DNA from 3 places in the Streptosporangium sp. NPDC051023 genome. Region 3 is predicted to be linked to each of the others. Evidence: riboswitches for the same ligand, from Rfam matches in the RefSeq annotation. Region 3 holds a riboswitch; each other region holds the start of a gene.
What was found. Region 3 has a riboswitch for cyclic di-AMP ahead of AB0395_RS31155 (NlpC/P60 family protein). Riboswitches for the same ligand answer to the same signal wherever they lie in the genome.
Positions count from the first base shown of each region.

Region 1: it holds a riboswitch for cyclic di-AMP, as region 3 does, so the genes downstream of both, AB0395_RS09395 (C40 family peptidase) here and AB0395_RS31155 (NlpC/P60 family protein) in region 3, are expected to answer to the same signal.
Region 2: it holds a riboswitch for cyclic di-AMP, as region 3 does, so the genes downstream of both, AB0395_RS10265 (hypothetical protein) here and AB0395_RS31155 (NlpC/P60 family protein) in region 3, are expected to answer to the same signal.

Region 1 is NZ_JBFBCE010000010.1:122,952-129,781, forward strand. Features, by position in the region: gene AB0395_RS09385 (M48 family metallopeptidase) at 1-553, opposite strand, end outside; gene AB0395_RS09390 (hypothetical protein) at 616-1,401, opposite strand; gene AB0395_RS09395 (C40 family peptidase) at 1,555-2,109, opposite strand; cyclic di-AMP (ydaO/yuaA leader) riboswitch at 2,147-2,306, opposite strand; gene AB0395_RS09400 (MaoC family dehydratase) at 2,725-3,177, shown strand; gene AB0395_RS09405 (NlpC/P60 family protein) at 3,425-4,372, opposite strand; gene AB0395_RS09410 (hypothetical protein) at 4,499-5,113, opposite strand; gene AB0395_RS09415 (NYN domain-containing protein) at 5,160-6,377, opposite strand; gene AB0395_RS09420 (response regulator transcription factor) at 6,743-6,830, opposite strand, start outside.
Region 2 is NZ_JBFBCE010000011.1:137,201-144,030, forward strand. Features, by position in the region: gene AB0395_RS10245 (DUF4253 domain-containing protein) at 41-835, shown strand; gene AB0395_RS10250 (response regulator transcription factor) at 892-1,545, opposite strand; gene AB0395_RS10255 (ATP-binding protein) at 1,542-3,596, opposite strand; gene AB0395_RS10260 (lytic polysaccharide monooxygenase) at 3,733-4,641, opposite strand; cyclic di-AMP (ydaO/yuaA leader) riboswitch at 4,907-5,056, shown strand; gene AB0395_RS10265 (hypothetical protein) at 5,287-5,901, shown strand; gene AB0395_RS10270 (hypothetical protein) at 6,356-6,727, opposite strand; gene AB0395_RS10275 (roadblock/LC7 domain-containing protein) at 6,740-6,830, opposite strand, start outside.
Region 3 is NZ_JBFBCE010000058.1:6,329-13,158, forward strand. Features, by position in the region: gene AB0395_RS31140 (Lsr2 family protein) at 1-16, opposite strand, end outside; gene AB0395_RS31145 (RDD family protein) at 1,389-2,432, opposite strand; gene AB0395_RS31150 (amino-acid N-acetyltransferase) at 2,679-3,212, opposite strand; cyclic di-AMP (ydaO/yuaA leader) riboswitch at 3,691-3,843, shown strand; gene AB0395_RS31155 (NlpC/P60 family protein) at 3,858-4,895, shown strand; gene AB0395_RS31160 (LuxR C-terminal-related transcriptional regulator) at 5,264-5,512, opposite strand; gene AB0395_RS31165 (TetR/AcrR family transcriptional regulator) at 5,685-6,581, shown strand; gene lysX (bifunctional lysylphosphatidylglycerol synthetase/lysine--tRNA ligase LysX) at 6,764-6,830, opposite strand, start outside.

The sequences.
Region 1 (6,830 bases), on a different contig from region 3:
CGATCACCACCGGGTAGGCGAAGGAGGCGACCACGGTCAGCGTGAACGCGCCGAGCGCGGCGGGGATCCACCAGCGACGGTAGCGGCGGGCCAGCGCGACCACGGCGAGCACCATGATCGCCGTCAGCCCGGTGCCGATCCCGATGTTCTTGAGGCGGTCGGCCGTCCACGACGCCCAGGTCTGCGTTGACAGGCCGAACTCACGCAGGTAGGTCTCCGACCACATGCCCAGTGGCCAGCGCAGGATCGCGACGGCCGCCGAGATCGCCAGGACGCCGAACAGCACCCGCAGCCACCACGGCCCCCGCAGGCGGGCCAGCAGCTTCGCGCCCAGCGGGGTGCCGACCAGCACCCCCGCGACGACAAGCGTCAGGCCGAGCGACAGGTAGGCGGGGACGCCGATCGCGGCGTCGAAGGCCTCGGAGCGGGCGATCTGGGCCGCGGTGAAGTCACGGGCCGGATCGGGCTCGATGGGCGGGGCTCCCGCGGGCAGCGCCCGCCACGGGGTGGTGAGCGCGACGACCGCCAGCGTGGCCACCCCCAGGATGGCCATCGCCCATCCCGCCCCCTTCAGCACCCCCCGCGGACCCGATGGCGTATCCGTCACGGTCCGCGTCATGCGAGTTCCCTCCGGAGGTGGTCGCGCCACGCGGCGGTGAACCCCGCCCGCGACAGGCCCAGTGTGCTGCCCACATCGCTACCGTAAAGCCTTACCAGTGCCTTCTCGCCGAAGCGCTCCGCGACGTACCGGCACGCGAGCCAGGCCTCCTCGTAGGCCTGCGCCAGCCGGGGGGCGCCGGGGGCGAAGTCGGCGGCCCCGGGAAGCCCGGGGGGCAGGACGCCCGCGCGCACCTCCGCCGCCAGCTCGGCGGCGGCCACCCGCACCGCGATCCCCGCGTCGCGGTAGCCCACGTAGTCGGCGAACCCCTCCGACAGCCACATGGGGACCCGGCCACCCCGGGTCGCGCCGGTGGCCACGTGGGTGAGCTCGTGGGCGATCACCACATCCCTGCCGGCCGGACTGAGTCTCGCGTAGCCCGTCGGCAGGACGACCACCCGGTCCGCGGTCGCCATCGCGGCCAGGCCGCCGGTCGCCGCCGCTCCCGTGATCTCCGCCGCCTCCGCGTCGGTCGCGGGAAACAGGATCACCGCCTTGACCGGCCCCCAGATCTCCGCGAGGGTACGGCAGGCACGGTCGGCTCTTGAGGCCAGATCCCGTAGCTCGGCGAGCGGGACACGGTGGCCGACGACGAGCGAGCACTCGCCACGGACCACGCTCGCGGCACCGGGCCACAGGTCGCGGGCCGTCCGCGAGGCGGGCCGCGCCCCACCGGCCAGCCCCGTGCTCATCAGCGCCAGCATCCCGGCGAGCACGGCGCGGCGCCCTTTCGGGACGGACATGTCAGCTGATGCTACTCGACCGGCACCCGCCGGGGCCGTACCCGCCCGCAGGGCAGCCGCCCGGAACCGCCCGGAACCGCCTGCCGGGACGCCCGGCAGGCATGCGACGGTCCCGTCCATCGGGGAGCATGGACGGGACCGTATCCCGCTCTGTCAGCCGCCGGGACGAACCGCTCCGGCGAAGGCGGATCTGTAGTAGCCCTTCAACGTCACAATCCTGACCGTCTTACCGCTGCTCGGCGAGTGGACCATCTTGCCGTGGCCCACGTACATGCCCACGTGGCCCTTACCGTAGAAGAACAGCAGGTCACCGGGGCGCAACCTGCTCCACGAGACCTTCTTCCTGACCGCGCGGTACTGGCTGCCCGTGACCCGGGGGAGGGAAACGCCGGCCTTGCGCCACGCGTACTGGACGAGCCCCGAGCAGTCGAACGCACCCGGGCCTGAGGCTCCCCACCGGTATGGGTCGCCAATCTGCTTTTTGGCCGCCGCCACGGCCGTCCTGGCCCTGGCCTGCTGCCGTACTGCCCGGCTCATTGCGGCCTTCGCCGTGCGCTTGACGCGAGTCTTCGCCGTGCTCTTGACCTGAACCGCGGCCGCGATGTCCGTCGTCGCCTGTGCCGTCGTGGAACCCAGTGCCACCGCTCCGGTTGAGGCGGTCAGCGTGAGGACGAATCCGCCGAGGGAAAGGCGGAAAAGGCGCGACAAACGGGGGTTGTGCGGGGTGGTAGACAGGATTTCTCCTTGGGACTTCCACTGATGCCTACCGGGTTAGCTGACGGATTCGGGCTGGGAAGAAGCCCTACGACAACAGACATGTCGATTCACCCCTGGCCATAGATCAATGGCCGAATGGTTCCCCGGCTCCATGCCTCCTGGCTGCACGGACTCGGCAGGCCACCGCGGCGGGGCGAACCCCATGGGACACGGTGACCAGCTGGATCTTTATATGGACACCGGCCCGTGAGACCGGCATTCGATGCGATGGCATGGCTTGCTCACCGCGACCGCCAGAAGGTACCCCGATTACCAAGTTCCGGCAAAGGTCCGACCAAATCCGAAGATCGAAAAAAAGTTTTCACGTTTATGAAATGCCTGCTGGCGAGGCATTTCCGCCATTCGAATATGACTCTCGTCACATTCCGCGCGCACCACCTGAAAGCCATCGCATGTGTCACATACATCACATCAGTTATCGATCTTCATCGTTCCCACCGAGCCCTGGAACGGCCCGGCGGGCGCGGGATCAGGCCCCGCACGACCACCGGTCCACACGAACCGCCGCGTTCGCGACGCGATGCCCGATCGGGCATGATCTGGGGCATGAGATCGTTCGCCGGCCTCGCGGAACTCGCCGCGGCCAAGGGAGAGCATCTGGGGCACAGCGCCTGGCGCGAGGTGACCCAGGAGCAGGTCGCCATGTTCGCCGACGCCACCGGCGACCACCAGTGGATCCATGTGGATCCCGAGCGGGCGGCCGCCAGCCCCTTCGGCGGAACCATCGCCCACGGCTACCTGACGCTGGCCCTGCTGCCCGCCTTCATGGCCGAGATCTTCCAGGTCGAGGGGATCACGATGGGCGTCAACTTCGGGCTCGACAAGGTCCGCTTCCCCGTCCCGGTCAGGGTCGGCTCCCGGGTGCGTGGCGGCGCCGAGCTCACCGACGTCAAGAACTCCCCCGCGGGGAAACTGGTGAAGATCAGAATGACCGTCGAGGTCGAGGGCCAGAGAAGGGCCGCCTGCGTCGCCGACACCCTGTCGCTCTACGTGGCGTAAGGAAACGCTCCACACGATCGCTCCCCATGACGCCAGGGAACGCTCCACGCGCCACGTAGGGACACTTTGGAGAAAGACCCCCCGAAGACCCCCGCCCGGCCCTCAGAGCCTCTCTAGAGACGTCTCAGGCGCCCCGAGGGCGTCGGGAAACCTGAGACACCGGCCCCCCGGAGCGGACGGAGGGCCGTCGGAGGCGGGAACCGCCGGGACGGGGCACCGGATGAGTCGGTGACGGGTCAGTGCCGGGTCAGGGGCGGACGGCTCCGACCAGGCGGCCGCCGTACGACGACAGCGGGACGACCTTGACGACGTCACCGGTCTGGGGAGCGTGAACGATCTTGCCGTCGCCCGCGTAGAGGCCCACGTGACCCAGGCCGTTGCTGAACAGGAGGTCACCGGGCTGTAGCTCGCTCAGGGAGACCTTGCGGCTGGAGCCCCAGCTCCACTGCTCCCAGGTGGTGCGAGGCAGGCTCACACCTCCGCTGCGCCAGGACGCCTGGACGAGCCCGGAGCAGTCCCAGCCGTCCGGCCCCGTGCCGCCGTACCGGTACGGCTTGCCGATCTGGGCGAAGGCGAAGCTGAGGGCGGCCCTGGCGTTACCCGAGGCCGGGCCGTTGTACTGGATTCCCGTGCTGTTGGGGTCGCCGCTCCTGAAGGTGCCGAGATCGCGCAGGACCTTCGTCTGGTCCTTGACCATCTTCTCGACCTTGGCCTTCTCGTCGGCCAGCTCGTCGCGCGTCTGGTCGGCCTCGGCCAGGGCGTCCTTGGCCTGGTCGCGGTTGTCGCGCAGCGCCTTGTTGGCCTCGTCGAAGGCGTTCAGCGTCTGGGCGCGGGAGGCGGATATCTGGTCGGCCGCGGCCAGGCCGCTCAGCACCAGGCTGGGGTTGCCCTGGCCGACGAGGTTCTGCCAGCCGACGGAACCGCCCTGGTAGGTGCTGACGGCCATGGTGATGAGATCCTTGCGCAGCCCGGCCACCTTCGCGGTCTGCTTGGTGAGGTCGGCGTTCAGGCCCCGGTACTTCTTGCGGGCCTTCTTCCACTTCTCACTGGCCTGGTTGTACTTCTCGACGAGCTGATCAGCCTGGTCGTTGAGCTTGTCCAGCTTCTTCTTGGCCTGCGCGATCGTCGGCTTCGGCTCGGCGATCGCACCGCCCACAGGAAGCAGGAGAAGCGCGAGGGCCAGCCCTGCAGCCATCGGCATCCGCACAAACCCACCCGGCTTACCCGCCACGGCCACGACGCCGCCTCCCCACGCAAAGACCTGGGGCGAAATAGTACAGAATCAGTAAGGGTTAGCTCACCTTTTTGGCTGTTTTGTTCTTTACTTGCAGGCGGCCACGGCGCAAACCTTGGCTGTCATCCGGGTGGCGTCCCGCAACTGGTCTGCCCAGTCACGTTTCACCGGTTTGGCGTACTCTCCCGCCCACAGGTAGACCAGCACGGCGTTGCCCTTGCGGACCACCACGCTCCGGTCCCCGCCGACACCGGCTTTCCCGCCGTAGTAGACCTGTCCGGAGACCTTCAGCGCGTCGTCCCCGAGCCCGGCGACGGGGACCGAGACGTAGCGGTAGGTGGAACCGGCGTCCTTCTTCGTCCCGCACGTGGCCAGCCCGCCGCGGAGCTGGGTCATGGCCTGCTCCGCGCCGGTCCGCGAGCCGTACAGCAGGACCTGCTCGACCTTCATGAAGTCCGGCACGCCGATGAACGTCACCGTCCTGACGGCCAGCCTTCCCGCCCTGCCAACGGCCCCCTTGCCGCACGGGTCGACCGCGAGCGGGGTCCTCAACGAGTCGCTGACCTTCCAACTCGTCTCGGGATCGTCGTCCTTCTTGGCCGCGGCCTTCTCGTACAGCAGGAACCCCTTGGGAATCCCGGGGGCGGCGGCGGCCGTACCGGCGACAAGGGCGGCGCAGACCAGCGCGACGAGCTTCTTCATCGAATCAACCTCCACAGTGATCCGATGCACCATATGGCGAAAAGGTTCAGGCTCGTCCGAGACGTCGCAGAAGTAACACCGAGGGAACGGGCCTGGCCCCCATCCGCCGGACCGACTCGGCCACCTCCCGGTCGGAGGAGACCACCGCGATGGCCCGGCCCATGGGCTCGGCGCGGACCAGCTGGCGGATCAGGTCGTCGGCGATCTGCCCGGGGGCGCTGAACATCACCCGGACGCCGCGGGGCGCGGAGACCGGGACCGGGCCGTTCAGCTCCGCCCCGTCGAAAACGCAGGTCAGCTCGGTACGGGTCTGCGCGTAAAGCGCGCCGAGGCCGGTCAGCAGCCGGTTGCGCTGGTCGGCGAGGGTCAGCGTGCCGTACCCGGTCTTGGTCACGTTGTAGCCGTCCACGATCAGGTGGATCTGCGGCAGCGCGAGCAACTGGTCGAGCAGGGCGGGATCGTCGTCGGCGAGGGCCCGCGCGGGCACGGCCTGGACCCCGTGCCTGCCCGGAGCGACCGAGGACACGGAGTCGGCGGGCCGGTGGATGCTTGAGGGCAGCGCGAGCTCCCTGCGCAGCCCGGCCGCGGCGTCCTGGAGCGCGTCGAGCAACATGCGGACCTTGGTGTCCTCGACACTGCGGCCCTCACGGGCGGCCCTGCGCGTGGCCTCAAGCTGCCGCTCCGCGTCGGCCAGCCGCTCACGCAGGCGGCGCAGCTCGCTCTCTCCCGCGCTGCCCGCCGCGGCCGCGACGGCCTTGGCCTCCTGCGCGGCCTCCTCCATCTCCGCGGCCCTGACGTCGGCGGCCTTGGCGCGCTCCCTGGCGTCGTGCAGCTTGCGGCGCAGATCCGAGATCTCGGAGCGGGCCCCCTTGAGCTGCTCGCGCAGCCGGTCGGACTCCTCCTTGGCCGAGGTCTTCTGCCCGGCGAGCTGCTCACGCAGCCGGGTGAGCGCCTGCTCCTGCGCCGAGCCCTCGGCCACCGTGGCCGCCCGCTCCAGGTCGGCGCGGGCGGTCTCGACCATCTCGACCCAGCCGGGCGGCCTGGTCAGATAGGCCGCGGCGGCGACCAGCACGGGCTCGGCCGCGGGCGGCACGATGCCCTCCGCGAGGCTCTCGACCAGCTCGGGCCAGCCGGTGCCCAGCGCCTCTGCGACCAGCTCCCGGAACTTCTTGTCGGTCTCCAGCTGAGCGGCGATCGGCGCGCCGCCCAGCTTGGCCCGTTTACGGGGGTCGAACCTGGCGATCCCCTTCAGAGGCGCCGGCACGGCGGCAGGAGGCATCGATCCGAGGATCTGGGATGCCAGTTCCACGACATGTAAGCGAACCTGCTCGGGCAGCGGACGAGACAGGCCCTCTCCGGCTGAACTCATCACGGCCCCTACTCGGATTGGTCTTCACGTCAAGGGTACGGCTACCGCACCCCGCCACCGACCTGGCCGACGTATCCTGGACGCCCTCTTCCGGTGAACGCGGCATGGACGATCGCCCAATTTCAGGCGTCCGACAGGCATCGGTCAGGTATACGGCCATGCCCGACGAGCCCGCGGTCATACCTTTCCGACCTCCTCCGCCCGAAGGCGGCAGCGCCTCGGCCCCTCAGATCTGTCCGGGGGCGGCAGCGCCCTGCCCCTCAGATCAGGTGACCCGCGTCATGGACGATCAGCGCGATCTGGACGCGGTTGTTCAGCTCCAGCTTCGTCAGCACCCGGGACACATGG
Region 2 (6,830 bases), on a different contig from region 3:
GGTAGGAATGAGCGATTGCGAGCGTGGGCAACTTCCGCCGTTGCTGGGGCAGCTGTTCGCCGACGGCGGCGACGGGCGAAGGATCTCGGTCGAGCTGCCGCCAGGAGACGTGGTGTGGCCCGACCCCGAGTATTCGCAGTTCTCGCTCGACCACCTTCCGGCGTTCTGGCTCAGCGACCTGGCGGTCTCCGGCGACCTCTGGGCCGAGCTGCGGGTGGAGCACGAGCACTCGGGGTTGTGGCCCGTGCTGCTTGAGGACTCGGTGCAGCCGTGGTCGGCGGGGCAGATCGCCCCTGACGCGGTGGCCGAGATCGACAACTACCACGCGGCGGCGTTCATGGCCGAGGTGTGGTCGGACTGGGTCGAGCGGGCCGACGCCGATCAGCTGGAGCTGCTGGCCCCCTACGGCCCCCAGTGCCCGGGGCCCGCTCCTTCCGGGCAGTTCGCCGCCGATCCCGGTGTGGTCGCCGACTGGTATGCCGGGCTGGTCGCCGAGCGCAGGACCCCGCTCGGGCTGGTCGCTGCCGAGCGAGGGGCCGACGTGCTGGCCGTCATGGGATGGCAGGGCGCGCTGAACCACAACGAGTGGATGGTCCCGCTCGCGGCCGTGGTGCGTAGCTGGGAGGACAGGTTCGGGGCGCGGGTGGTCGGCCTGGGCTTCAACACCCTGGACCTCAGCGTCGCCGCACCCCCGGTAACCCGAGAGCACGCCCTCCACGTCGCCGCCGAGCACTGGACGTTCTGCCCGGACAGCGTCATTTACAGCTCGGGCACGCTGATGGACTACGCCGAGCAGATCACCGGCAGGAACGCCTGGTCGTTCTGGTGGGACTGATCACCTCGGTGGCGTCGCCGGGGTGTGGCCGGGCAGGGGGAACGTCACGCCGGGGGTCACCGGATCCCGGGACGGATCAGTCCGGCCTCGTAGGCGACGATCGTGGCCTGTACGCGGTCGCGGACCCTGAGCTCCGCGAGGATCTCCGCGACGTGATCCTTGACGGTCGAGGGGCTGATGCCCAGGGCGGTCGCGATCTCGGCGTTCGACAGGCCACGGGCGACGTGGAGGAGGACCTCGGTCTCGCGGGGGGTCAGGCCGCAGACGCGGGCCGCGTCGTCAGGGCCGGGCTCGCCGGTGAAACGGTCGATCAGCCTGCGGGTCACGCTGGGGTCGAGCAGCGCGTCGCCCCCGGCCACCACCCGGACGGCGTCGATGATCCGCTCAGGGTCCGCGTCCTTCAGCATGAACCCCGCAGCTCCCGCGCGCAGCGCCGCGAACACGTACTCGTCCAGGCCGAACGTGGTCAGCACGACCACCTTCGTCCCCGGGACCTCGGCGGTGATCCTGGCCGTCGCGGTGAGCCCGTCGACTCCCGGCATCCGGATGTCCAGCACGGCCACGTCGGGAAGCAGAGCCGTGGCCTGCGCGATCGCCGTCTCGCCGTCGGCGGCCTGGCCGACGACGGTCATGTCGGGCTCCGCGTCGAGCACCGCCGTGATCCCCACCCTGACCACCGCCTGGTCGTCGGCGATCGTCACCCGAATCATGCTGGGAACACCTCCGGCAGCCACACCCGCACCCTGTCATCTGTCTCGGCGACCGTACCGCCCGCCGCGTCCGCCATGGCCCGCACCCTCCTGGCCCCGCGAGGGCCGGACAGCGCGAGGCCGTCCTCAAGGTAGGTCACCGTCACCGTCTCCCCGTCGGCCAGCAGCGCCTCGGCGACGCGGTACGCGGCGACCTCGACGGCGGCGGGCAGCGGGCGGCGCGCTCCCGCGTACCTGACGACGGCGCGCCGCCTGGTGGCCAGCGCCGCGATCCCGGCGACGACGGGGGGAGGCGTGTCGTCCGCCGGATCACCCTCGGGGGCGCCGCGAAGCTCGTCGAGAAGCTCCCTGAGCGCGCCGAGCCCGGCCTTCGCCTCGGTGAGGACCAGGTCGAGCCGTCGGTCCTCCGCGGCTCTGACCACCGCCTCGGCCCGTGCCCCCGCGGTACGGCGAAGCCCGGCCGCGATTCGTCCCCGCTCGGCCCTGGCCGCCTCGGCCGCCTCCAGGTCGAGCCTGTCCCGGTCCAGCGCCGCCGCGTCCCGCCGCCTGCGCCTGCGCCTGCCGACCAGCACGCCCGCTCCCCACGCCATGCCCGTTGGCACGGCGAACGCGGCCGTCAGCGTCGCCCAGACGGCGATCGGTGGCCCCGTCAGCCCCTCGACCAGGGGAAAGGCGCCCAGCCCCGCCACCACGATCGGGGCGGGCCAGCCGCGGGAGCCGTACGCGCCGACGGTGTACAGCAGGGTCAGCTCCACCCACCAGCACTCAAGCACCAGCTGCGCGGAGTGTGGCGCGGTCAGCCCGGCCGCGTCGCACGCCAGCCAGACCAACAGCACCCCCTGCGCCGCCGCCAGGCTCGGCTTCGGTGCGAGGCGCCGCCACCTCAGCGGTACGGCGTGCAGTATGAGCAGGACCAGGAGCAGCATGCCCGACGCCGTGGCCTTGAACGGCGGCGGCACGTCGGTGTACAGCAGCCCCATCCCCGCGGGCAACGCCACGGCCAGCACCACCAGGGCCCAGTCCAGGGCCGCCGCTCCCCGCCAGCCTTCCGTGGCGCGTCGCGGGTGATCGCCCCGGCGGGCCATGCCGTACAGGGTGGTGAGGGAGAACGAGCGCGGCACGGGCAGGGCCGTCTCGCCGGGGGGCGAGGGCAGGGGGAGCACTGCCCTGACGGTCCAGCCGCCCGCGGTTCCGGCGTCTGTGGTCCCGGTGTCTGTGGTCCCGAAACCCGGGGGCCCGGCGCCCGCGGTCAGGGTGCCGCCGAGGGCGCGCACCGCCCGGTCGAGGGAGGCCAGACCGGTCCCGGAGCCCAGACCGTCGACGGCGGCCGGCGCGCCGTCGTCGGTTACCGTCACCACCAGCCGCCCCGCTCCGGCGGGGCTCTCAATGCGAACGTGGACGGCGGCGCCGGTGGCGTAGCGCATCGCGTTGGTCAGGCTTTCCCTGACCACGCGGAAGGCGAGCGCGGCGGCCTCGGGCGGTACGGAGGCGACCGCGCGATGGTAGGCCACTCCGGGATGGCCGCCGACCAGGGTGTCGATGTCGGCGAGGGTCGCGCTCTCGCCGCGCCGGTCGAGGGAGGCCAGGCGGTCGAGCTCCGCGACGGCCAGGCGGCCCGCCTCAGCGGCGTGGGCGGTGGCCTCCGAGGTGAGCGCGGGATCGGCGAGTCGCAGGGCGGCGGCCGAGGCGACTGCGATCCCGGTGAGCCGATGGGCGGCCACGTCGTGGAGCTCGGCGGCGATCCGGTCGCGCTCGACGGTCGCGGCCAGGCGGGGCACGGCCGCGGAGGCGGCGCGGTAGGCGGCGAGCGCGGAACGGCCCGCCCTGCGGCGTCTGTGAGAGCGGCCGAGGGACCACACGACGGCCGAGCCGCCCGCCGTGAGTGTCCCGAACCCGGCGCCCCCCCTGACGCTCCCGCCGTCTATGCCGATCACGATCGCGACGGCCAGCGTGACGGCGACCGCTCCGAGTGCGGCGGTTCCGGCCGTGCCGTACAGCGCCAGCGTGTAGAGCGCCACGACGAGCACCGCGCAGCCGAGGACTATCAGCACGCGTCCACGGTACTGCGGGACCGGGCGCCGCTCGCGGGTCCCGCAGGCGCGCCGCCCGTACGGGCACTGCTCTCCGGGCGGCGCGGTGTCCAGACGGTGCTGTGTTCTACAGGGTTCTAAAGGGTTCTACAGGGTTCTAAAGGCGCTGCCAGAGTGCGGGGACGTTGGACGGCTCCCAGCCGGGCAGGGAGGTGTGCGGCTGCAGGCACCGGTAGGTGGCGCCGCCGTAGGTCACCAGGTTCCCCGCGGTGTAGGAGACACCGGCCGCCCAGGGCCGGGAGGTGGTCGAGGTCGGGGTCGGGGTCGGCGTCACCGTCGGTGTCACGGTGGGGGTCGCGGTCGGGGTCGCGGTCGGCGTCACGGTGGGGGTGGGGGTGGGGGTGGGGGTGGGGGTGGGGGTGGACACGTTGCCGAAGGTCACGTCGGAGCAGGTGTAGAACGCCTCGGCGCTGTCCGAGCGCTGCCAGATCGAGTAGACGATGTGGCGGCCCGTCCTCGCGGGCAGCTGGCCCTGGATGACGTATTCGCCGTTGACCTTGGACGGGTTCCGCACCTTCGCCAGCAGCGTGGTGTCCAGGTCCGACCACTTCAGCGGCTGGAGCGGGTTGAAGCCCTCCTTCGTGATGTAGATCTCGAAGGTGCCGGGGTGGTCGGCGGTGTAGGGGTAGCGGAAGGTGTAGGGGCCGCCTCCGGTCGGGAGCGCGGTCGAGGGCCAGTCGGTGCGGGGCGCGTCGTATGCCCGGTACTTGGCGCGCCCGGCGCTGCAGAGCTGCCCGTCGGGAATGATCTCCCTGTGCTTGCCGTTGGCGGTGCCGATGTTCAACTCATCCCAGTCATAGAGCGGCTGGGTGTCCCATTGGCCGACCGCGGCCTTGCACGCGGGGGTGTCCGGCGACTCCGGATTCTCCAGATAGCAGGCGTAAACCCGGCTGACGGGCGTTCCCATCGAGCCGTGGGCGGATGCCGAGTTGACCATCACCGTCGCCAGCAGGGCGGGAGCGGCGGCTGCGGCCGCCACCGTCAGGCCGATCCTTCGCTTGTTCATGGAGAGTGTCTCCTTCGGGGGGTAAGAGGGAGAACCTGCAGGTCAGAGGCATGTTCACTAGGAAATTATTAGGTAAGTTTCCTAACAGTTTCAATGAACTTAACGCCCAGGAAGGAGCAAGGTCAAGGGGTGGCCAATGCCCCTTTCTTGGGCATTGAAGGTAGATCTTCTGGGGTTTTCATGGCTTTTGTTTTGCTTTGACACCTTCTGGTGGGTAGTGTCCTAGTTGTTCTCAGTCGGTGACTTGCCCTTCACGAGAAGGAGCGGCCGGCAGACGTCGAATCCCGAAGCCCTGAGGGGTCACGGGAGCCGGGGACCCACTTCTTGGGGTGAATCCGCCGCGAACCTGCGGCGGTAGGGCAACTCCACCGCCCGAACCCGTCAGCTAACCCGGTAGACGAGATGGAGAGGAGATCCCCTCATGGATCGCTTTGTTGCCTTCGTGCCGGCAAGCACCGCACTCGTGCGGATCTACTAAGACTTTTCCGCCGCGCCTGACCGCGGCACCCCACCTCGCACCGCGCTCCGCGTAGCGTCCGGTCTCTCCGGCTGCGACTTCTCTTCCCTGTGAGCGCTCACGCCCGTGCCTTCTCTTCGTTTGGCGCACGAGGCTGTCCTGTTCCCTCGCGAAAGAGCCTGTTTTCTATGCGTTTCTCCCTTGCCCTGCGTAACCGCCTGATCGCCGCCACTCTGCTGGGCGCGAGCGTCCTCACCTCCGCCGGCGTCGTCTCCGCGCTTCCCGCCGCGGCCGACACCGGCACCGGATCCACCGCTCCCGCCGCCTCCGAGACCGCCCTGCTCAAGGGCTCTACCAAGGCCTCCTACTTCTGGGACGACTCCTCGGGCCGCGCCGGGGACACCGGCCTGCCCGCGAGCGGCAAGCCCATGCAGAAGGGCATGATCGCGAGCCCGAGCTGGCCGCTGTTCACCGAGGGGTACGTCATCTACAAGGGCAAGAAGGCCAAGTTCTTCGTCGGGGACCGCGGTCCCGGTGTGCCCTCCAGCAGCGGTGTCATGATCGACCTCGACGCCAAGACCTTCGCCGACCTGACCGGTGGCACCTTCAACTCCAGCTCGCTCGGCGTTGACGGCGTCGACGGCGCGGGCCACATCAAGGTCGACTACGTCATCACCAAGTGGGGCGACGGCGTGGGCAAGAAGAACTACCCCGTCGCGTACGCCAGCGGTGCCTGGAAGGTCATGGACGACAACCCGGCCGCGCCCCCGACGACCGCTCTGGCCGACGCGGCGCGCCCCTAGGCTCCCGCCGGGGGAGACCTCCGGAGGATCCCCCGTCCTCGTCTCCCCCCGATCCCCACCCCTCGATCCCCACCCTCGGAAACCCCCCGAACCCCCCGGATCCCCATCCCCGCCTCCGCCTCCGCCTCCGCCCCCGCCCCCGCCCCCGCCCCGAGGGTCCCCGCTCCGCCTCCGGCCCTCCTTCCCCCACCCCCACCCCCCCGCTCCGCGTCCCCCGGCGGTCCTCGCCCCCGAGGGATCCCCACCTCCCCGCCCCCCCGGCGAACCCCCGCACCCCCTGGAAAAGCAAGAGCGGGCACCCAAACGGGTGCCCGCTCTTGTTCTTTTCGTCAGATGACGTGCTGTTCCGCGTGATCTGACGGACTCGTCGCCGCGGTCGACGCCGCTCACCGCCTCGGGGGAGGGGGAGCTCCGGTACGGCCCGCGCCTCCCGGGGACGTGCCGTACCGGAGGATCAGATCTCGAGCCTCTCCTCGATGCCGCGGAGGTTGTGCCGCGCGAGCGCCAGGTTGGCCCGGGTGCGGTCGAGCGCCAGGTAGAGGAAGAGGCCCTTGCCGTTCCTGCCGGTGATCGGGCGGATCAGGTGGTACTGGTTGGTGAGCGTGATCAGGATGTCCTCGATGCCGTCCTTGATGCCCAGCGACTCCATGGTCCGCATCTTGGCCCTGACGACCTCGGTGTTACCGGCCGCCGCGATCTGCAGGTCGAGGTCCTTCGAGCCGCCGAGGGCGCCCAGCGCCATGCCGCTGTTGTAGTCCACGACCACCGAGCCGACCGCCCCGTCGATCGCCATCATCTCCTTGAGGGAGATGTCCATGTTGCCCATTCATGCCTCCGGTCACTGGGTTGTCCATGTGCGAGATGTGATGGCGGCCAGGTTCGCCGCCGTCTTGCGCCCCTCCAGCCGCAGCAGCCCGAGGTTGGTCCCA
Region 3 (6,830 bases):
GGATCTGCTTGGCCATCTACGCAATCCTTTCGCGGAGTATTGTTTCATTCGCTAGCTAAACATATACCCGCAATCGAAGAGCGGCAATTCCAGGAGCCCGGCGATTCTTGCCGGACCCCGGAGGGAGTGGATCAGCTGTTCTGAGACTCAGCCGGATCCCTCCGTTTTGCCGGGCGGCGGCCTGCGGCTTCACTCCGAAGAAGCTTGACAACTCCGTAGATGAAGGCCCCGCCGACGACCACCGGGGGTATCAACGCGGACAATACGTCGTTCATTCGCCCTCGCTCCGCACCGTGGGTAACTTTCGGGGACCATGGAAATTTTGCCGACGACATCCCGGTCACGCTGGGGGGCACGCTCGATCAGTCCTGATCCGTCCACAGATGACCATAGCGTCACCTGCGAGCGGGGGGTGTCACTGGGGCAGCCAGGCTGGCCGCTCACTACCTTAATGCTTCTCTCCAGCTGTCTTACCGGTTGCACTCCGTAAAGCCGGAGGGAAAAAACCTGGCGGGTGAGCATGTGATGATCACTCCGCCGGAAAACCAATGTGGTCCCGGCGCGACGGCCGCGGGGTCACCCGGCTCCCTGCCATGAAACCCCTGGTGAGGAGTGCGACGAGGAGGGTCGAGCGCGCCTTCCACGGACCCGAAGATCGCAACCGGCGGGTTCACCGCCGGAATGCCCTCCGCGTGAAGAACATCCGGATAGATAGTTGTCCTCTTCATCCGGCGGGAGGTCGTGGTTCGACACCACCGGACAGAAGAAGACGGATCTTCCTTGTTTTCTTACCAAGAGTACGTCCTTGTCTGGCATCTAGGACATAGTCGTAGACCGTATAACCACCAAACAGGATCGGCTCTGGAACAACCACGGCAACGCCGCGGCACCCGCGGCGCGATCGGTAAGAAGGTCTTCACCCCCGGGAGGGAAGGTGAAGGGGAAGTCCGGCGGGACAATCCCTTGGAGGACACGAAGATGGCACCGTCCCGGACGCAGGTGTCCCTGTGCCGTCGTCCATTCGTCGTCGAGCGGTCCCCGAACTCCCCGCGACGGGCGTTCTCCCAATGAGGTCCCATAAGGCCGGTCGGGGCGGCCCCATAAGGCTGGGTGGACAGGTGTCCAAAGGCCCGGCACGCGTCGTTCATAGGACGGGGCCGCGAGCTCCTCACGAGGACGGCCCTGCCCCGACGTCTGCGATCCCCGGCGTTTGTCGCCACCGGGGGCGGGTGGACGGCCATAACGCTCCTCACGCCGCCACGAATGGGTTTGCGCTTCCATCGCGCCCGGGCGGGGCGTCGTTACCGGGCACGTTACCCGGCACGTTTCCGGGCACACACGCGAAAAGGGGGCCGGCGGTTCATCCCGCCGGCCCCCTTTTCGTACAACTACTTGGTCTTGACGACCACCGTCGTGGCGACCTTGTCGTGCAGGGTCTGCTGCAACGGCTTGTCCCAGAACTGCCAGAGCACGTTAACCAGCGAGAAGATGTTGAACACGATCCCGAGGATCGGGATGCCGCTCAGCGCGTAAGGGCCGTAGAGCACGCCCGCCCGCTTGACGGCCAGGTCGGAGGAGAGACCGCCCTGGAGCGTGCCCCCGATCCGCACGACCTTGATGCCCATGACCATCTTGCCGACGGTCTGGCCGTTCTGCTTCAGCATCAGGAACTCGTAGGCGATGTAGATCAGGCCCGCTACGAGGGTGGTCAGGAAGCCGGCCAGGAAGGCACCGGAGGGCGCAGTGATCGTCCCGGTCGTCGCGTCGAAGCCCCCCGCGGTGACCAGGACCGCCGCCAGCACAAAACTGATGATCACCGTCGGGATCGCCAGGATGATGCCGTCGATGATCCGGGCCACGAGACGCTGCCACCACTCCGCGAGCGGAGCGGGGGCACCGGGGGGTGTGACCCCCTGCGGTCCGTAACCCTGGTTGTAGGCGGGCGCCTGCTGCCCGTAGGAGGGCTGCTGGCCATAACCGGGCTGCTGACCGTAGTCAGGCTGCTGGCCGTACTCGGCCTGGCCGTAGGAGGGCTGCTGGCCATAACCGGGCTGGGCGGCCTGCTGACCGTAGTCAGGCTGCTGCCCGTAACCGGCCTGCTGGCCGTAGCCGGGCTGGGCGGCCTGCTGCCCGTAACCCTGCTGCTGGCCGTAACCGGGCTGAGCCGCCTGCTGACCGTAGTCAGCCTGCTGGCCGTAGCCGGGCTGCCCGTAGGAGCCCGTACCGCCCTGCTGGCCGTAGCCAGGCTGGGCGGCCTGCTGCCCGTAACCCTGCTGCTGGCCGTAACCGGGCTGAGCCGCCTGCTGACCGTAGTCAGCCTGCTGGCCGTAGCCGGGCTGCCCGTAGGAGCCCGTACCGCCCTGCTGGCCATAACCGGGCTGGGTCTGCCCGGGACCGGTGTTCGGCTGTGAGGCCTCCGATCGATATCCCACGACTGTCACATCGGGATCGAGTTCGCCAGGGGCTCGACCCGCATTCTGTCCGTATTGCGGATGCCCCGACGGTGTGCGGTCGCGGTCGGGATCATCCTGCGGATACGGTGGCTGTCCGGTGCTCACCGCGTCACCTCACTTCGACTGCGCATGTGGCACATGTCAGACTCACATGCTTGCTGGTGCACAACGTATCGACATAGGTATCAACAGTCACCTTTCCGATCAGTCAGCACCTACGTCAATTCAGTTGCCCCGCGGTGTCAGATGGAGCAGCATCCGGGTGTTTCCCAAGGTGTTGGGCTTGACGTGCTCCAGATCGAGGAACTCGGCGACGCCTTCGTCGTAGGAGGCGAGAAGTTCGGCATAGACCTCCGGCGAGACAGGCGTGCCCTGGATCTCCCTGAAGCCGTGCCGCGCGAAGAAATCGATCTCGAAAGTGAGGCAGAAGACCCTGCGCAGGCCGAGGTCTCCCGCGGTGCCGATGAGCGAGGAGACGATGCGGTGACCGATGCCCATCCCACGGCATCCGGGATCGACGGCGACCGTGCGGATCTCGGCGAGGTCCTCCCAGAGGACGTGCAGCGCCCCGCAGCCCACGACGAGCCCGTCCAGGTCGGCCACCCAGAACTCCTGGACGTCCTCGTAGAGGGTGACCGTGGCCTTCTCCAGCAGGCGGGGGCCCGCCCCTGCATAGGTGTCGACAAGCCGCCGGATGGCGCGCACGTCCGGGGTTCTGGCCCGGCGCACCATGATCTCCGCGGGGGCCGTCCCGGGCATCAACCCGCCCCGGGACCGCTTCTCCGCGTCCACGCCCTCGCCTCCGGCCCGCTCCGCGCCCCCGGCCTCGGAGGGGCCCGCCGGACGGGCCACGGCCTCGGGTACGGCCTGCGTCGGGGACTGCTGCGCAACCTGCTCCATGACTGATCAGAGTACGTCCTCGCCACCGTCTATTTACGGCTCGTCCTTAACTCGCCCCCCGGGCTCACCGGATGACCACCCGCGGCCCACCCGCACCCTGTGGATCGGTCCGACGGAGACCGCCGCGATCCGATCTTTCACAGAAGCGCAGACCTGCGGAGACCCTCGACATAAGCGCCCCGGAAAGGTTGAGGGCCAGCGTGGCACATATGTTGATCATGAAATTGTGTGACCTTCCCGTGACATTTCAGTTGTGAAAGCTCTACCGGCTTTGCAGTTCTGGTTGAGCATGAACCTCCAATTGCACTAATGTCCGTGCTCGATGTCAGCACCGTAAAGTGCTGAGCCGCCGAATCCCCGACACGGGGAACCGGGGACCCACCCTCCAGACGTCCCCCGGGGTGAATCCGAAGCGCCGCCGGCGCACTCGGTAGGGCTGCCTCCGGCCCGAACCCGTCAGCTAACCCGGTAGGCGGCCGAGAGAGGAGCCTGTTGGTGAAGCGCATGCGCAACCGTGGGAAAGAGCGCGCGGGCAAACACGCCCGCCATCGAGAACACGCGACGCGCGGGCTGTCGCGCAAGGCGGCGGTCATCGGACTGGCGTTCGCCTCCCTGGTTCTCGGCACTCCCCTGGTGGCCACCGCGGATCCGCAGCCCAGCCTTCAGCAACTCGCCAAACAGGCCGAGAAGCTGCACACCGAGATCGAGACGCTCAGCGAGCAGTACAACGGCGAGCAGGTCAAGCTCAAGCAGGCGCAGCGCGCCGCGGAGAGCGCGAAGAAGACCCTCTCCGTCAGCCAGTCCGAGCTGGCCGCACGGCGCACCAAGGCCACCCTCCTGGCGCAGAGCACCTACATGGCGGGCGGCCTGGCCTCCGCGCTCGCCTTCACGCAGTCGTCCAACCCCGACACCTTCCTCGACCAGGCGACCGCGAACTACGCGCTCCAGCAGCAGCAGGGCGAGGAGGTCGCCCAGGTCAGCAAGGCGATCGAGGCCGCGGAACGCGCGCAGGCCAGCGCCAAGGCCCGCACCGCCGAGGTCCAGGACCTCCTCAAGGAACTCGGCGACAAGCGCACCAAGATCGAACGCCTGGTGACCAAGGTCGAGAGCGACCTGTTCGGCGAGGTGCGGTCACGGGCCGAGCGCAACCGGAGCAGCCGGGTCAGAATCAACGTGCCGATCGTGGGCAGCGGCAAGGCGGCCGAGGCCGCCCGCTGGGCCCTCACCCAGCAGCTCAAGCCGTACAAGTGGGGCGCGGAGGGACCCAACACCTTCGACTGCTCCGGCCTGGTGATGTGGGCCTATCAGAAGGTCGGCATCAGCCTGCCGCACTACACCGGTGACCAGTGGACGGCGGGCACCCACGTCTCCAGGAGCGAGCTCCGCCCCGGAGACCTGGTCTTCTTCTACAGCGACCTGCACCACGTCGGGATCTACATCGGGGCGGGCCTCATGGTCCACGCGCCCCAGACCGGTGACGTCATCCACATCACCACGATCGATAACCGGCCCTTCGCGGGCGGCGTGCGCATCGCCGACTGAGACGGCCTCTGGCACGCCTCCGGCTGAGACAGGCCTCTGGCGCGCCACCGACGGATAGGACGTACACGCGCCACCGACGGATAGGACGTACAAGGGCAAAGCGCGGGCCAACGCGCCCGCCGGGCCGGAGCACGGCCCTGAAGCGCGATCAGAGGCCGCAGGAGGCCCGTACGGCGGCCGGGGGACCCCGCCACTCGAAAGGGGCTGAGAGGCCACACGAGGGCTTGAGGGGAGTCACCCGCCGCATCTCCCTCGTAGGCGGCCGCGGCGCGGGAAGTCCCAGCCTCTCGGGCGGGAAGCCCGGGACCGCCAGAGGGGAAGCCCAAGACCGCCGGGCGGGAAGCCCGGGACCGCCGGGCGGGCGTGACCTAGATCAGCCGTCTGCGGGCGGCCCAGGCCACGGCCTCGATCGCCGTGGCGACGCCGATGCGGTCGCAGATCCCGCGGAGCCTGCGCCGGACCGTCCGACCGCTGATGTCGAGACGACGTCCGACCCGGTCAACGGTGACGCCCTTGGCCAGCTCCGCCAGCAGCACAAGGTCCTCGTCGCTGAGGCCGATCTCGCCCACGACCAGGAGGCCGTCGCCGCGACGGGAATCCACTTCGGGATATGCCATCTGGAGTCGCTCCCCCCGCACCTGCTAAGTGAGGCGTGAGTCGTCTGGAATCAATGCCGCCCGTCAGGAACGGTAAACGGCTTGTTCAAAGGTCGTCAAGTTCCACTTCTTCATAGAGGTAGCAGACGCTGTTGACATAGCGGGCGCTACGTGAAGTACTCATGATATGTCGGTGCCTTTACGGTTAAGTCGTGGACAAGCCAAGGCTCGCACCCGCAGGCACCTGCTGGCCGCCGCGGCCCAGGTCTTCGCAGAACAAGGTTTCGCCGGGGCCTCCGTGGACGAGATCGCCTCCAGGGCCGGCCGCACCGTGGGCGCCCTCTACGCGAATTTTGCGGGAAAAGACGACCTCTTCCGCGCGCTCTTCGAGGAGCACCTCCCCCACCCCCTTGACGTGACGGGTGGAATCCCCTCGCAATGTGAGGACAGTGCCGCCTGGTTTGCGGCATTCGGCACATATATGGCGGAACTGGCCGATCAACACACGGTAACGAGCACGCTCGAAATGGAGTTTCTGCGCTACGCCCGCACCCGGCCCGAATTACTCGGCAGGCTCGCCGAGCGCTGGCGGGCCCCCCGTACGGCCGTCGCCCGCCTGCTGCCCCCGCACGACACGTCCCACGATGCCTCCCACACCACATCCCGCAACGCGTCCGCGGTCGCAACCGTGGTCATCGGCCTCTTCGAGGGGCTGGTGGTCCAGCGCCGCGCCGACCCGGGCGCGGTGCCGCCCGAACTGTTCGCCCAGGCGCTGCGCTGGCTGATGACCGGGCTCGAACACGAGTCCGACGGCGGCGCGCCGGGAGAGCGTTTTCCCGGGGAGGGCACGCGCGAGGGCCGTGAAGAACAGGCGTCCGGAAACCAGGCGTCCGGAAACCACACGGACGCCGATCGGACAACCGGAAACCACCAGGGCTCGATCCATCCGGCGGGGAAGGAGACGACGGGCGATCACCCGCAGGAACGCCGTACGGCCGCCGCCCACACCGCCAGGGCACGCACGGCCGGGAACGGGACACTCAGAGGGACGCACGAGCGGAACAGGCGCGGCCGGGACACACACGCCTAAAGCACGCCCCCTGGACACCACGTAGGACAGACACCACGCCCGCAGAACAAACACACCGTCCCAGGACACCACGGCCCCGCAGGACGAGCACGCCCCGGCCCAGGACACCACGCCCTCAGAGAGCCCGGGACACCACGCCCCTCAGGGACGTGGTGCCCGCGCTCCAGGCACGCCCGCCTGGTTCAGCTCGTGGGCTTGACCAGCGGGAACAGGATGGTCTCTCGGATGTTCTTACCGGTGAAGGCCATG